Linked DNA regions of Filimonas lacunae. The protein of the gene in region 1 interacts with the protein of each later gene in a pairwise test. Links are inferred from orthologs where the notes say so. Each region holds a gene or a part of one and is shown on either strand. Other genes may lie near its edges. The genes, in order: recJ and FLA_RS08965.

Evidence for each region.
Region 2: the proteins of recJ (region 1) and FLA_RS08965 interact in binary tests that used the Escherichia coli proteins (3 or more experiments, as listed by UniProt). The link is inferred for Filimonas lacunae from one-to-one orthologs.

What each region holds. Positions count from the first base shown.
Region 1 is NZ_AP017422.1:5,676,212-5,684,753, reverse strand. Bases 1,684-4,646 are described here. They hold recJ (single-stranded-DNA-specific exonuclease RecJ), read right to left. Parts: upstream 4,034-4,646; coding sequence 2,333-4,033; downstream 1,684-2,332. Other genes in these bases: FLA_RS22440 (polyprenyl synthetase family protein), read right to left, coding at 4,088-4,646; htpG (molecular chaperone HtpG), read left to right, coding at 1,684-2,230. Also shown: FLA_RS22455 (hypothetical protein), read left to right, coding at 1-214; more of htpG, read left to right, coding at 380-1,683; more of FLA_RS22440, read right to left, coding at 4,647-5,017; FLA_RS22435 (OmpA family protein), read left to right, coding at 5,249-6,847; FLA_RS22430 (LytR/AlgR family response regulator transcription factor), read left to right, coding at 7,071-7,538; FLA_RS22425 (T9SS type A sorting domain-containing protein), read left to right, coding at 7,661-8,206; FLA_RS22420 (beta strand repeat-containing protein), read left to right, coding at 8,240-8,542. UniProt on the Escherichia coli protein: Single-stranded-DNA-specific exonuclease.
Region 2 is NZ_AP017422.1:2,220,504-2,229,053, reverse strand. What follows is about bases 2,425-5,395. They hold FLA_RS08965 (type IA DNA topoisomerase), read right to left. Parts: upstream 5,005-5,395; coding sequence 2,845-5,004; downstream 2,425-2,844. Other genes in these bases: FLA_RS08960 (murein L,D-transpeptidase catalytic domain-containing protein), read right to left, coding at 5,074-5,395; FLA_RS08970 (hypothetical protein), read left to right, coding at 2,522-2,812. Also shown: FLA_RS08990 (Hpt domain-containing protein), read right to left, coding at 1-331; FLA_RS08985 (hypothetical protein), read right to left, coding at 421-834; FLA_RS08980 (helix-turn-helix domain-containing protein), read left to right, coding at 1,059-1,439; FLA_RS08975 (SDR family NAD(P)-dependent oxidoreductase), read left to right, coding at 1,526-2,287; more of FLA_RS08960, read right to left, coding at 5,396-5,703; FLA_RS08955 (DUF4253 domain-containing protein), read right to left, coding at 5,768-6,448; FLA_RS08950 (endonuclease V), read right to left, coding at 6,805-7,359; FLA_RS08945 (hypothetical protein), read right to left, coding at 7,451-8,122; FLA_RS08940 (hypothetical protein), read right to left, coding at 8,241-8,435; FLA_RS08935 (GH92 family glycosyl hydrolase), read right to left, coding at 8,496-8,550.

The DNA.
Region 1 (8,542 bases):
ATTCAGCCTGATTATCAAGAATGAAGCAGGGGATGTGCTGTTTCAGGGAAAATATAGCGATACCGCTTTTAACAAGGCTGTACACATTCTGAAAGAAGAAGCTGAAATGAACCCAACTTTTATCATCCGTGTTGGCAACCAGAAAGTAGAACAAACTTTCTCTGTAAGCAGCAACACTGATGTAGTAGAAGATGTGGTAGTTACCAGGATATAATGATGTAGGTTAGTATAATGTTTTTTAAGTGCAGAAAAGCTGCCGGATTTATTTTCCGGCAGCTTTTCTGCTTATTGGCATATCCACTATCGCTTTTTACGACAAATTGGCAATTTTTTATGCTTGGTATCCTGTTTGACCATCTATTGCAAAAAGTATTTGAATATGCAAAAAGGACAAATTCGTGTTCAGACGGAGAACATTTTCCCGATCATTAAAAAGTTCCTTTACAGCGACCATGAAATATTCCTGCGTGAATTGGTAAGTAATGCCATTGATGCCACGCAGAAATTGAAAACACTTTCTTCTATTGGAGAAGCAAAGGGCGAATTAAACGATTTGCGTATTGATGTGGTGCTGGATGTGAACGCCAAAACGCTGAGTATTATTGACAAGGGGATAGGCATGACCGCTGAAGAGGTAGATAAATACCTGAATCAGCTGGCTTTTTCCGGAGCAGAAGAGTTTTTGAATAAATATAAGGATGCTAATATAATAGGTCATTTCGGTTTGGGTTTTTACAGCGCCTTTATGGTGAGCAGCAAAGTGGAAGTGTTTACCAAAAGTTTCCGCGAAGGGGCTAAAGGTGTATACTGGAGCTGTGATGGTAGCCCCGAGTTTGAACTGTATGAAATAGATAAGGAAGACCGTGGTACTAAAATAGTATTGCACATTAATGAAGAGAGTGAGGAGTTTGTAGATGCTTACCGCATCAGGGGCATTCTTACCAAATTTTGTAAATTCCTGCCTGTACCTATTTACTTCTCGGAAGAAAACGGAAGAGAAGAAGAAAAAGATAAAGAGCTGGAAGAGCAACCTATTAACAATCCCAACCCTATCTGGGTTAAAAAGCCTTCTGAATTAACGAAGGAGGATTATGAAAATTTCTATAGAGAGCTGTATCCAGCGGGAGAAACCCCACTGTTCTGGATTCATCTTAATGTAGACTATCCTTTTAATCTTACCGGTATCCTCTATTTCCCTAAGATTAAGCAAAGCTACGAAATACAAAAAGACAAGATTCAGTTATACAGCAACCAGGTGTTTGTAACAGATGAGGTAAAAGATATTGTGCCTGAGTTTCTGATGCTGTTACATGGTATTATAGATAGTCCGGATATTCCGTTAAACGTTAGCCGTAGTTATTTACAGGGTGACCCCAACGTACGTAAGATCAATGCCCACATTACTAAAAAAGTGGCTGATAAACTGGACGAGATTTTCCGCAACGACCGTCCTTCTTTTGAAGCGAAGTGGGAAAGTCTGGGGCTGTTTGTGAAGTATGGCATGATGACAGATGATAAATTCCAGGAAAAGGCCAACAAGTTTGTGTTACTGCAGGACGTGGCAGACAGCAAATTTTACACACTGGATGAATTTAAAGCTGCTACAGATGCTACCCAGAAAAATAAAGATGGTAAAACGGTGATTATTTATACCACCGATCCGGTACAGCAGGATGCATATATTAAGGCAGCCCAGGCTAAAGACTACAAAGTAGTGAAGCTGGAAACCCTGATTGACTCTGCGTTTATCAACAACATGGAAATGAAATGGGACAGCGTTCATTTTGTACGTGTTGATTCTGATATTGCTGATAACCTGGTAGATGTGCAAGAGCATACCAACAGCATTTTAAGCACAGAGGAAGAAGAAAAACTGAAAGGTTTGTTTGGCTTCCAGGTACCTGATCTTACCGTGAAAGTGGAAGTGAAAGGTTTAAGTGCAGAAGCGGCTCCGGTAATCGCTACCCGTCCTGAATTTGTGCGTCGTATGAAAGATATGGCCGGCATGGGTGGCGGTATGAGTGCGTTTTATGCAAACATGCCGGATGAAGTAACCTTAACCGTTAACGGTAATCACAAAGTATATCAGACTTTATTAAAAGAAAATGATACACAGAAGCAGGAAAACCAGGTGCGTAACCTGGCGGATCTGGCCCTGTTGTCACAAGGTTTATTAAAGGGTGCCAACCTCACAGAGTTTATCAATAGAAGTGTGGCTTTACTGAGCTAAGGATATATTATTTGATTAAAGAAAAAGGCTTTGTTATTATAACAAAGCCTTTTTCTTTAATCATCACTTATATAAATGTCGTATTCGTGCTACTGTTGATTACTATTGTTCAGATAACTTAAAATCAATCACTTTCATTTGCAGGTATTTCTCGCCATTCCATTCATTCATATCCAGTGTATATACAATGTCAACCGGATGATTCATTTGTAAAAGATGAAATTGGCTGGCCATATTAAATCCAATGCCGGTAAGTGTTACAATACCTTGTTTTACCACAAAACGGATGTGTTGGTCTTTTACCACTTTAGAGGCACCGGTGTCTTTTACAAACCTGCTTACAAAGATGGGGCGTGTATTGTAAGGCCCAAATGGCTCCATTTGGGACAGGATGTTATAAAAGGTTTGTGTAAACTCCTGGAAGTTTACCTCTGCATCTATAATAATTTCAGGAACCAGTGATGCTTCCGTAATAGTGGCGGCAACCACTTCGTTAAACTTGTTACTGAATGCTTCTACCTGTTCGGGTAATAAGGTCATGCCTGCGGCAGCAAAGTGGCCACCATACCCAAGTAAATGTTCACGACAGGCATGTATGGCTTCGTACAGGTTAAAGCCCGATACGCTTCGGGCGCTACCTGCCACAATATCTCCGCTTCGGGTAAGTATAATGGTAGGGCGGTAATAAGAATCTATCAGGCGCGAGGCCACTATGCCTACTACACCTTTATGCCAATGATCTCTGTATAATACTGTGGTTTGGCGGGTGAGTAGCTTTTCATCGGCACGTATCATTTGCAGGGCCTCTTCTGTAATAGAAAGGTCTGCTTCTTTTCTATCGCTGTTGTCGCTGTGTAACTGCTGGGCTATTTGTAAGGCTTTGCCCAAATCTTCTTCCACAAAAAGCTGCACTGCTTTGCGGGCGTCGTCCATACGGCCAGCGGCATTAATGCGGGGGGCTATTACAAATATCAGGTTGCCTATGTTCACCGCAGAGGTGATATTACCCGTTTGTATCAATGCCTTAATGCCGGCACAAGGGGCAGTGTTGGTTTGTTGTAAACCCAGAAATGCCAGTGTTCTGTTTTCACCTGAAAGCGGCACTATATCAGCAGCGATGGCGGTGGCCACCAGGTCGAGGTACTTTAAATAGCTTTGTTCGGGCAGGCCTTTAGCAATACTGATTGCCTGCATTAGTTTAAAACCTACACCACAACCACATAATTCCTTATACGGGTAAGGGCAATCTGATTGCTTAGGATTAAGAATAGCAAAGGCAGGTGGTAATATTTCGTCAGGCAAATGGTGGTCACATACAATAAAGTCAATGCCATTGTCCAGTGCCTGTTGAATCAGATCTACAGATTTAATACCACAGTCCAGGGAAATAACCAGGGAAAAATAATTGTCCTGGGCAAAACGAATGCCTTCCTGTGATATACCATACCCCTCGCGATAACGGTGAGGTATGTAAAAATCGATGAGTGGATGCAGTGCTTTTAAAAAACGATACATAGATGCTACCGAAGTGGTGCCATCTACATCATAATCGCCAAATACAAGAATACGTTCATTGTTGTCAATGGCCATTATAATACGGTCAACCGCCTTCTGCATATCCTTCATCAGAAAGGGATCGTGCAAATGTGATAGCTGGGGCCGGAAAAACTGCCGGGCCTGTTCAAACTCAGTGATACCTCTTTGCACCAGTATGCTGCAAAGAGTGGCATTAATACCAAGTGCCTTTTGAAGAGATTGAGTTTGTTCTGTAGCAGTAGATAGTATATTCCAGCGTTTTTGCATGAATGCTTATAATAAATTCAAATAGAGAAAATAATTGCTATGAAGATAAAGGAATTAGTATTCCCGGTCGGTAGTATAACGCACCAATTGCTCCAGTGCCTGCCTTACCTCGCCGTCTTCAAATTCATGTAAAAGCGCCAGTGCTTCATCCCGGTAACCGGTCATTTTTGTGTTGGCGTAGCGGATGCCACCAGAGTCGGTTACGGCATCTATTACAAATTTTACTTTGTCTTTACGTGTGTTTTCGTTCTTAACGATATAGATAAGCTTCTTTTTCAGTGCCTGATCGCAATTGTTCAACGTATAAATAAGAGGAAGTGTGAGCTTTTTTTCCTTGATATCGTTTCCGGTAGGTTTGCCTACATTGGCACTACCATAATCGAACAGGTCGTCTTTTATTTGGAAGGCCATGCCTACTTTTTCCCCAAACTGCTGCATTTTCACAACATCTTCGGGATTTTTAAAGGTAGTACTGGCGCCGGCTGCACAAGCCGAAGACAGAAGGGAAGCAGTTTTGCCTTTAATTATTTCGTAATAAATCTGTTCGTCGAGGTTAAGGTTTCGGGCTTTTTCTATTTGCAGCAGTTCGCCTTCACTCATCATTTTTACAGCACGCGATAAAATCTGGAGGGCGGCAAAATCGCCGTTATCAAGGGATAACAACAGGCCTTTTGATAGCAGATAATCACCTACCAGCACCGCTATCTTATTCTTCCACAATGCGTTAATAGAAAAAAAACCTCTTCTTTCCAGGGAATCATCTACCACATCGTCATGCACTAATGTGGCGGTATGCAGCAACTCTACCAGTGAAGCGGCGCGATAAGTAGCATCCGTAACCGGCCCTCCCAGGCGGGCGCTTAAAAAAACGAACATAGGGCGCATTTGCTTGCCTTTTCGCTTCACTATATATTGCATAATCCTGTCCAGCAAGGCCACACGGCTTTTTACAGCCTCCCTGAAGTGTGCCTCAAATAGTTCCAATTCTGCTGATATAACCCGGCGTGCTGCTTCCATTTTCAAAACTTGGCTGCAATATAACTAGATAAAAATTAAATGTTAAAAGCAACATTGGCACTGCAATTGCTGTCTGATTAACAAGTGAGTATGGCAAAATAAGCGTTAAAAATTTGGTTTTCTTAGCTCAATAGTTAACTTTGCCGTGCCAAGTTTTATTTAGGGTTCAATGTTTTAAACAAAAATTAAATTATACCTATGGCAAGCAAAAAGTACACAGCGTTACTAGGCCTTTTAGGTTTGGTACAGTCGGCCACGTTTGCACAAAAAAATGACGCCAACGCAGATTGGTGGAAAGATTCTTCGAAGGTTGCTACCAAGCGCCTGCCTCAGTACAATGAGTTCGCGAACAACCAATACCCTTACCCGGCTAAGCCGCGCGATATGTGGGAATTAGGTTTTCACGGTGGATACTCATTCATTTCAGGTGATATTGATGCTAGACCAGGCTTCGGCGGTGGTTTATCATTAAGAAAATCACTGGGTCATATCTTCTCTGTAAGAGCAGATTACACCGGTTCTTTTAACTACGGTTTGGATTACCGTACTCGTCCTGCAGATGCTGCAACCGCAGCAGCTTTGGGTTATGCAGTAAACCAACAGTATGTAGCAAACTACAGAAACAGAACGCATCAGGGTAACCTGGATTTCATTGCGTCTCTGAACACTTTAAGCCATTACAGAGGCAATCCTAAAACAAACATCTATACCTTCGTTGGTTATAGCTTAGTTGTTGCTGATGTGGATGTAGACAACAGCTTAACCGGTGCAAACCTAACAGGTGTTCCTTTTGGTGGCAAAAGATCTGACATCAAAAAGGCGCTGAAAGACAAAATGAACGGTTATAACAGCAATGCTCCTGTAACAAACGGTAACCGTGAACCAGTTGGTCGTGTTAACGACAACCAGCTGATCCGCCACGCTGTTAGCTTCGGTGCTGGTATTTCCTTCAAACTGAGCTCTCGCCTGTCTTTAGGCGTTGAAGAAAGACTTACAGTTCCTTTCTCTGACGACATGGACGGTGTGAATGCTGGTAAATCAAATGATTTCTATAGCTACACTGCAATCCGCGGTGGTCTGGCTATCGGAAACTCCTCTAAGAGAGTTGCTCCATTATGGTGGATCAACCCGAACAACTTCATCTACAATGAGTTGAACAATCCAAAGCACATGAAGTTACCTCCTCCAGTTCTGCCTGATGCAGATGGTGATGGTGTAACTGATCAATTTGACCTGGAGCCAAACACACCAGCTGGTGCACCAGTTGACGCTCGCGGTCGTGCTTTAGATACAGATGGTGACGGTGTTCCTGACTACAAAGACAAGGAATTACTGACTCCTCAAAAATGTTTCCCTGTTAACGCTGATGGCGTTGGTAATTGTCCAGAGCCTGAGTGCTGCAAAGAATTACGCGACAAAATCGCTAATTTACAACTGGTACCAGCTTGTTCAATCAACAACCTGCCTAGCTTACAGTTCAAAAGTGGTTCAGTTAAAATCAGCAAAGACGGTGAGTCTATCCTGAACAGCGTAGCTGAAAAACTGAATGCGAACCCAACTTGTAAAGTAAAAATCATCGGTTACGGTGCTTCTGACAAACGTGCACAGCAATTAAGCTGGGATCGCGTAAATGCAGTTGAAAAATACCTGGTTGAAAAACAAGGTATCTCTGAAGGCCGCCTGATCTTCACTTACGGTCAAGAAGGTGATTCTAACACAGTAGACTTCCAGGGAACTACGGAAGAAGGTCCTAACTCAGTACCTGCTCCGCACCCAAATTTAAAGCGCACTAAATAAGTTCGTGATACTTTTTGCCCTATAAAACCCTCCGCTTACACGGAGGGTTTTTTTATCATTCCTGCCTTTTACCAATCCTGCATTCGATAGTGATTAATCACTAGTGTGTTCCTTAAGGCACAGGCTTTGAGCATAGATATATCGTACATACAGTGCTATAACCTAAATAGGTTATAGAGCTATTTTGGGAAACAAAATATATTTAAGCGTTAAAGCTATTACTATGATAAAGGTTATCGTTGCTGACGAAGAACAACAAGACATCAGTGGCCTTGTTGAAAAGCTCTCTGGTTTTATGCCTGGTGTTGAAATTATAGTGGACAAACGCAACACCCTACCCGCCGAAAATAAAATTGCTTCCGATACCATTATGCTGCAAAGTGCCCGCGAAGTTCATTTTATCCCTGTTTCACAAATTGTAAGAGTGCTTGGCGAAAACAACTACAGTGTGTTTACCTTAGCCAATGGCCGTAAAATAACGGTGGCACGTACCTTACGCGACTATGAAGCAATGCTGCTGCCTCACCATTTTTACAGAATACATAAATCACATATCATTAACCTCAATTACCTGGTAAAGGTGAATAAGGGAGATGAGTTTTTGGTGCAAATGACAGATGGTGCAGTGCTGGAAGTGGCTACACGCCGTAAAACAGATTTTTTGAGATGTATGCATGAAAGATGCGTGTAATTGCGTTGCCTTTAAAAAAGAACGCGTTATCTAAATAGATAAATGCGTTTTCTAAAGCTGACCTAAACGCCATAATAAGCTTACTAGCTTTAATGTTCATTCTGAAACAAAAGCTGTTGCTTATGCGTAAAAATCTACTCCTACGTCCTTCCCCGTTATTGTTTCCCATATGTATCCTGTTCTCCGGGGTATGTTACGGACAAAGCCTGGAACGCACCCTGGTTGGGTCTGCAGGTACACTAACTTCGGCACAAGGTGTTGAAGTGAATTATTCCATAGGTGAATTAGCGGTAGCCACCTTAACCAGCAAAAGCAACGATGCTTTTGTATGTACAGAAGGCTTTCAGCAAAAGCAGATTGTGGAAACCTCAAAATTTGACACACGTACGCAATGGTATAGCCGAATAAGGGTAGAAGCCTATCCCAACCCGGTGAGAACGAATTTAACCGTGTACGTATATGATGATAATTTTGATGACTATCGTGTAGACCTGTACGATGCTTCTGAAAGGCTTATCAAGCAGTTTAATCTGCAAAAGAATAAGCTGGTAATTCCCATGCAACAATACCCGGCCGGATTTTACTGGCTGAAATTTTTCAATACACGCCGCCAGAAAGACGGCACTTACACCAACTTCAAACCTTACAAAATCATTAAGGTTAACTAATCACTCTTACATCATCATTTAATTGTTTAGAACGTGAAAAAAGAACTTTACTCTTTGATCGCATGTCTGTTGCTATGCCTGAGCGTATGTGCGCAGGCGCCACAGGCGTTTAACTACCAGGGCGTTGCCAGAACGGTGGATGGCAATATCATTGCACAGAAAAAAATATCCCTGCGTATTTCTGTACATAATGCTTCAGCTACCGGTGAAACTGTGTACCAGGAAGTACACAAATTAGAAACAAACGCATTTGGGCACTTTGCCATTATGATAGGTAAGGGAACGCCTACAGGAGATGCTTTTAATACTGTTACCTGGGGTAGTGGTGAAAAGCAT
Region 2 (8,550 bases), 3.5 Mb from region 1 along the record:
GATTTACCAGCTGTACTTCTTCTTTTGTTTGCAGCACTAAAAGGCCAGCTTCTTTTTCCGAAATATATTGCAAATGTTCAAACTGCTGCGCCAGGCTTCCCAGGCAAGGCAAACCGGCAATCAATGTAGTGCCATATAGTTTATGTCCTTCCGCTTTCAAATTTTGCAACTCGTTATTGCACACATTCGTCTCCAATATGGCCACCGACTTGTTCAGTTCTTTTATTATCATGGCAAACATCTCGTTCAATTGTTCTTTATTGTTCACCATCAGGCCAGACATAATAGTGGCATCAAAATGAGCAGGCAGTTTCATTGTATCGGATTGCATAAAAAAAGCTTTATCGGGCGGTTAAATGTAACAAAGGCGGTAGAATTCCACCTTATAAACAGATTAAAAATTAAAAACATAACAATACTTCAATATTGAAAATCAAGATCCTTGTAATTAGAAGCCACCCACAGCATTAATGTTTTAAAACCACCCACGTAACGGGAAATACGCATATGTTTTCCTTTGTGAGAAACCAGGTAAATGTAATCCTGCCTTACCCGGTAGCCCTTGATGTCTTTTAACCGGAGTTCCTTGTGCTGAAAGCGGCAAACCTGACGAACAGAATGATGATCCACCATCCATTTTTTGTTAATTAAAAACAACTCCCGTACACAAAACGTTAGAGCTATACCGGCAACAACAAATGTTACAAAGTACTCTGTGCTAATAGGAATGATACTCAGCGGAGCCGCTATCCAAACTAAAAAAATAGTAATCCACGCTGTAACACAAAGGCGCAACAACGTTTTCCATATGGAAGGGTATGTATATATTTTCATGTCGTAGTTGGGGTCTTAATTCCTCATAAATTTAATAAAATAAAATAGTTATTAATTGTTGGAGCCTTTATCTTTTGCGGGAACATTTACTCACATTTACACTCAGGCATTCGTATTGCCGTGGTTATATATAACAAATAATACAAAACCTCACCCCCTCTGTAGCAACTCTACTACAACATACCATAGAATTCCTACTTTTGTGTTTACAAACCAATACAAGCATGTCCGTTCCCCAGAAATATCTAAGCCGGAAAGACGAGATCACGGCCGATTTTTTAAGACTGGCCGAAGCACATATCAACGACCTGGTAAATAACCGGTTAGAACGCAGGTTGTCTACGGCCGATTTTGCCAGGCAGCTTTTTATAGATTCCCGCCACCTTACCAACACTATTAAATTAACCACCGGAAAATCGCCCTGTGAGATTATGGAAGAGCGTATTATAGAAGAAGCGCAAAAAATGCTGAACAACACTACCCTTGCGGTGGCGGATATCAGCAGCCGGTTTGGCTATAACAGCCCGGCCAGTTTTATTAAATTTTTCAAAGGCCTTACCGGCATCACTCCCCTGCAATACCGTAAAACCCGCCAGGCTGCTTAGGTAAATTCTGAAGTCTGCGATACTTTTTCTGGTATCCCCCCTGCTAATTTTGTATAGCAATAACGCAAACAATAAATCAAAATAGCATGGCACAATCTAAAATTGCACTGGTAACAGGTGGTAGCCGCGGCTTGGGTAAAAACATGGCATTAGCGCTGGCATCCAAAGGACTGGACATCATTCTTACTTATCACAGTAAAAAAGACGAGGCAGCAGCCGTAGTAAAAGAAATTGAACAACTGGGGCAAAAAGCAGTAGCACTGCAGCTGGATGTGGCCAACAGCAAAAGTTACGATGCTTTTTTTGCTGAAGTGGGCAATGCCTTAACCGGCACTTTTGGTTCTGCAAACTTCCACTACCTGGTAAACAATGCGGGCGTAGGTGTTCACGCATCTTTTGCCACTACCACAGAAGAACAGTTTGACTCACTGGTGAATATTCACCTGAAAGCTGCCTTTTTCGTTTCTCAGAAAGCCCTTCCCCTGCTGGCAGATGGTGGCGGCATTGTAAACATCAGCACCGGTTTAGCCCGTTTCAGCACTCCTGGTTACGCAGCTTATGCCACCATGAAAGGCGGTATTGAAACACTCAGCCGCTACCAGGCCAAAGAGCTGGGCGCCAGAGGTATACGTGTAAACGTAGTTGCTCCCGGTGCTATTGAAACCGATTTTGGCGGTGGCATGGTAAGGGATAATTCAGATGTAAATGCCTTCATAGCTTCTCAAACCGCTTTAGGCCGTGTGGGTTTACCGGACGATATTGGCAGCGTGGTGGCCTTCCTTTGCTCTGACGATGCCAAATGGGTTACTGCTCAGCGCCTGGAAGCTTCGGGTGGCATGTACCTGTAGTAAATAAATGTATATAAAGTAAGATGCCTGCTGACATTGACTTGTCAGCAGGCATCTTACTTTATTAAAAACGTACAGCAGTGTACCAAAACCGTACAGTATGTTTTAGCAAACAAAAACTTAATTGATTGACTCATAATAGCGTTGCAAACTGGCACCTGGTTGGCAATATAAATGCGAAGTGTAGGTTTTGTGCTGCGGGAATATGTTGATTCACCAGTTAATATCCAATATATGCTTAACAGATTCTACCATTTTACTCAACTAGCTGCTTTGCAGGCACATCGTTTGGTGCTTTTCTCTCAAAAGAGAACCCTGTTATGCATTACCTGTTTAATACTATTATTTTCCGCGGCCACTATGGGCAGTGCAATGAGTAAAAGAGTGATGATCACTAAAAAGATACGTCCTGCTCAACAAAGTGTTTACAATAAAAAAGCTGCCGATTCAACTGGTTTCCCGCATTTATACAGTTTCCCTTCCTGGTTTTTAAGCAAATGTTTCCGCTTATTACATATTTCCTGATACCCTCCTCCTTACTAATACGGACTGTTATTCTATTCCGCCACAATTACAAACTCACTGTTCAGCACCAGCTTAGCTTCGGTTTCACCCTCTTTACCCGGTACCTGTAACCCTTTAATTTTACCGGTTTTACCTTTTATCACCAGGTCAGCCACCTGTTTATCAGAAAGCTTTTTACCCATCACCTCAAAAGGTACTTTAAAGCCACACTCTCTAAAGTTAGCGCAGCCATAAGCTGTATTCCCTTTCTTCAATGCATGCGTTTTACACTTAGGGCAGTTCATTTCTTCCAGCACCACAGGCTTTTTAGGTTCTTTCGGCTCTTTAGGTTTGACCTCTTTGGGCCTAGCTTCTTTAGGTTTGGCTTCTTTCTTCTCTTTCTCGTCCTTTACAGGCGCAGCTTCTACCACTGATATCACCTTATGCACGCTGTATTTCACTTCACGTGTAAGGTTCACCACCATATCAATCAACTCCTGTTTAAAGGTTTCCATGGCATATTCGCCTTTTTCTATCATGCGCAGTTTGCGCTCCCACTGTCCCGTTAACTCGGCACTCTTGAGCAGCTCGGTTTGTATAGTGTCTATTAAGTCCATCCCTGTTTGTGTAGCAAACAGGTTTTTCTTACGTTTTTCAATGTACTTGCGCCGGAATAAGGTTTCTATGATATTGGCACGGGTACTTGGGCGGCCAATACCGTTATCTTTCAATAATTCACGCATTTCTTCATCTTCCACCTGCTTGCCAGCTGTTTCCATAGCCCGCAGCAAGGATGCTTCGGTGAAAGGTTTTGGTGGACTGGTTTTGCCGTGATGCACCCGGGGCGTATGCGGACCACTTTCGCCTACTTCAAACACCGGAATCAGCTTTTCTTCTTCTTCCCCTTCTTTTTTAGGTGCTGCATCGTTGGCATACACTTCTTTCCAGCCTGGTTCCAGTATTTGCTTACCAGTGGCTTTAAACTCCACCTGGCCCACCTTACCCAGTACGGTTGTGTTGCTTATTTTACATTCCGGGTAAAACGCAGCAATAAAACGCTTGGCTATTAAATCGTACACCCGCTTCTCTTCGGTGCCAATGCCGGAAGGATATACTCCCGTTGGAATAATAGCATGGTGATCCGTTACCTTATTATCGTCGAAAACTGTTTTGAGTTTGGGGATGGGCTTTGCCAGCAAAGGCGCCGTTAAAGCCGCATATGGGGTCATATCCTGTAAAATGCCCGCTATTTTCGGGTACATATCATCCGGCAGGTAGGTAGTATCCACCCTGGGATAAGTAACCAGCTTTTTCTCGTACAGGTTTTGAATATACTTGAGCGTTTCGTCTGCCGTATAGGCGTATTTTTTGTTGGCTTCTACCTGCAAACCAGTTAAGTCGAACAAGCGCGGGTTGCCTTCTTTTCCTTCTTTTCGCTCAAAAGAGGTAATTACAAAAGGATGCTCTTTCAGATAAGCCAATCCCTTCTCGGCTTTTTCAATATTCTTAAGCCTGTCTATGGTAGCGGTAAACTCCGTTTCGCGGTAAATGGTTTTTAATTCCCAGTATTCTTCCGAAACGAAGGCGTTAATTTCTTTCTGGCGCTGCACAATCATGGCCAGCGTGGGTGTTTGCACCCGGCCTATAGACAATACCGTTTTAGTTCCGGCGGCAAACTTGCGGGTAAACAAACGGGTGGCGTTCATACCCAGCAGCCAGTCGCCAATGGCACGGCCGCTGGCAGCTGCGTAAAGGTTATTATATTGAGCACTGTCTTTTAGCTTCTGGAAGCCATCTTTTATAGCCTGTTCTGTCAGCGAAGAAATCCAGAGCCTTTTTACCGGTACCTGGCAACGTGCTTTTTGCAGCACCCAACGCTGAATCAACTCTCCTTCCTGCCCGGCATCCCCGCAGTTGATCACCTCGTCGCATTGCTGTATCAGGTTTTCAATTACTTTAAACTGCTTTTTTACCCCGTCGTTTTCAATCAGCTTTATCCCAAACGTATTCGGAATCATCGGCAGGTCTTCCAACCGCCAGAATTTCCATTGATCGTAGTAATCGTGCGGTTCTTTCAGGGTGCAGAAATGCCCGAACGTCCAGGTAACCTGGTAGTCGTTGCCTTCGTAATAGCCATCCCTTCGCTGTTTAGCGCCGAGAACTTCAGCTATATCTTTGGCCACACTTGGCTTTTCCGCAATGCACACCTTCATACGTTTTCAAATATAGGGCGGCAAAAGTCGGAAATTGTAAATAAAATAGCAACGGTAATTCCCTCAGCCTTACTGATAAATATACAGTAACACCGGTTTTGAAGAAGCATCCAGCTTTTTAGCCAGTTTAGCGAGGAAAGCAGGAGCTACTGTGGGGCATCCATCGCTTTGGCAAATGTCATCCGGGGCCACTTCATTGGCAGGCACACAGGTATGAGAGTGTAGTACTACATAACGGTTAAACGCATTACTATTTGTAGCGTCCAGGCCATATAATTTATAAGCCAGTCCCCATTGACCATGATAAGGCTTTCCTATTTTATACCTACCCAGCGAGGTGCAGCCACTGCCATTCACATTGGAATACTTTCTTCCTTCGAGCCAGTTTTCATTACAACGCCCATGCGCTACCAAGCCACTCACTTCCACAGAATCTTTTTCCAGGTTATACACATAAAAGCGATTACTGCCCGAAGGTTTGCTCATATTCACCAGGAAACAAAAACGGGTGTTGAATCCGTTTTTACGGATGTAGTCCGAAACCGATTTTGCATGCTGCTTTAGCTGGGTAATTTCTACACCCACACCCGCCGCTTCCTTTTTAAGCTTTTTGTTATTTTCAGACGCATGAGAAGTACAGGCACACCAGATACCGCACAACATAACAATGGCAAGTATACCGCTTAGGAATTTAGGCATGAGATAGTTTTGTAAGAAAGGATGCAGTAACAATCATTTTCCATAACACAGCAGGCAAATTCTTTTACTCCCACCATAAAGTGATCTTGCCTTTCTCCTCTTGTAAGGAAACAGCCAGGGCTTCTATATCTTCCGGCTCTTCTTCCGACAACGGACATACTTTTAATGTTTCCCGTGCATAGTCATGCCAGTCTGTAATATTACCATGCGGACGTACTATCATCCAGTCGCGGGCTACGGCAATAAAATCTACCGTGTATTTCAGTTCCAGTTGTTTTAGTCTTACAATAAGGCTATCTGTGCAGCAGCTATCCACCTCACTACAAGTTTCCTGCATACGTACAATATCATATTTATCAGCAGTACGTACTATGGTAATCTTTTTTTTATGATCCCCTCTGTAATGGTCTTCCGATATAAAAGCCATACAGTGTTGCTGTTGCAACCAGCTGTTTAATGTATCTATCAGCTCGGCACTTTTCTCCCCGTCTACCAATAAAGAGATACCTGGTAAATAGATAGGGGCATTATGATGTATGGTATCGGCCAAAGGCTTTTTAGTATGCAGCAATGTAGCGGTGGCATGAGTTATTTTTTCAGCTTCGCTGATCACTACCACATCTATACCTGTGGTAGCTGCCAGACTTTTTTGATTATCAGAATTCCTGCTGTCAGGGGCATTGCATGCAGCCAGTGATAGCCATGCAACCGCAAGCCATGTTGCTTTGGTTAAGGGTTGATTCATATACGCAGGGTTTATACTATACAGGGTTTATGTACTTCTTTCATGGTGTTTTGAAATACTTCATCAGGTTATAAAAGGGTTGTTGTTTGCTGCACTAAAATTAGATAAAAAGGTGCAAGCAACAGTTGTTAGCATGTTAAGGAAACAAGTTATTTACTTTTTGAAAAAAAATCTTTGAAACGGATACGTAGTTTTCTTCCCTTCTTACTCTTTAGGGTATCGGACTTTGACCAACCCCTTAAAAAAACGATTTTAGTTTTCTGACGGAGAGATTACCCCCCTTATTTACAGGATGTCACTATCGCTGAATAAAGGAGGTAATTTCCCCTCCCTCAGTTCTTCTCTTCTTTTCATCATTACACTTGCTTTGTTAATGTATCCAGCTCCTTTAATACCTGTGGTATACGAAATTCTCCATACATACTTTTAATATGCGCAGCTGCTGTATCTATGTCCATCCCTAATGCTGATACAAACAAAGGACGCTGACTTTCACCTCTCAACACGGCTCGCTTCAGTTGTTCAAATCCTGCATAGTCAGTTTTAGCCACACCAATAACCGGCACCTTACCTTCCAGCAATTCAAATACATATCCTCCCAGTCCTTTATTGCCTTCATCATCCAGCACCACAAAACCATCAATAATAATAGCCTGTGGTAATGTTGCGGGCATTTGCTGCAACAGGCTAGCTATACAGGGAAGTTCTCTTTTATAAAACGCACCTGGTTCATAAGCTTCTATCCCTTCTTTTATTTCGGTATACACCTGTGCTGGTGAAGCTGCCGTAAAGCTGTCCAGTACAATACCCACCGTTTTGGCTTTATCATCGTAGTAATAACTATCAAACGCATAAATCATATCCTGTCTAAAATTATAAGTGCTGTATAATATTACAACAACATTGGGCATAACTAAAAAACTTCCTCATTCCACCAGGCAGTTGCCCGAAAGAACAAGGAAGTTTTTTTAGTGCAAACAGGCATAGTAACCTGTTGGCAAATTATACTACAGAAGGTCTTTGCAAAGAAGAAAATCCACCATTGCCCTGTTCTTTCAACAAAGCAGCCAGCTTCATCCTACCCTCCTGACCATTATCTATTACATACTTCAGCTCGGCCTGGGTTAACAGTTTTACATTCACCAGTTTGATAGTTTCCAGCGAAAGTTCTATTCCCGCAGGCAAACCTTCATCAGAAATGCCTAACATGGCTCCCACCCTGCCGTCTGCATTTAAAAATTCAGCCGGCACATCTACATTATAAAACTCGGTAGAGATATAAGGCTGCTTGTCCAGCATAGAAGCTACACTGCCATTATCCGCCATGAGCTGCGCTGCCTGGTACACCAGCTGAAACTGCCAGGTGCTTTGTACAGGCCCGGTAAGCGGCTCCGTTACAATATAGGTTTCCAACCCAAAACCATTATAAGGAGCATTGTCGGGATTGGTGTCCATATCATCGTATGGATCGCTCAGGCCATCACTGGCCAGGATAGTACTGTCGGGTCTGTGTACGGTAATAAACGCCTGACGTACCGATGGCCACATAGGACCACCCATAAAGGCCGGGTTAATGATGTGGGCGATGACATCTTCTTCCAGTTTACCCACTGCCTGCCAGAAAGAGGTACGTAACAGGCAAGAATCTTCATAATGCTGATCGTAAGTTTCCATAGTTATTTTTATGCATGTGCTAAAGCACACCGTTTAGAGTTTACACACCAAAATACAGAAATAAACAGATGAGAAACACAAAGGCCGCTTCTTTTTAGAAACGGCCTTTGCTGTTTTATCAGGAGGGATTATCCCTCGTATTTTTAATAAGGCTGATACCTGAAAAAAAGAATATGGCTCCCAGTATGCCATAGATAAAAATGGACTTAATGCTTCTGGTACCTCCTGTAGTATTCATAAACTGAACAGCTGCCAGGATAAGCCCTAATACTCCTAACAGGGAAAGAATAATACCCAATATGCGTTTTTCCATGGTTACATTTTCCCATAGAAATACAAATTATGTGCCCACCTGCCGCTTGTGGGAGCTGTTTTATTGCGTACTGGCAGGCGGACGGCTATCTGCCCCAGTGCCCCATTTTTTATTG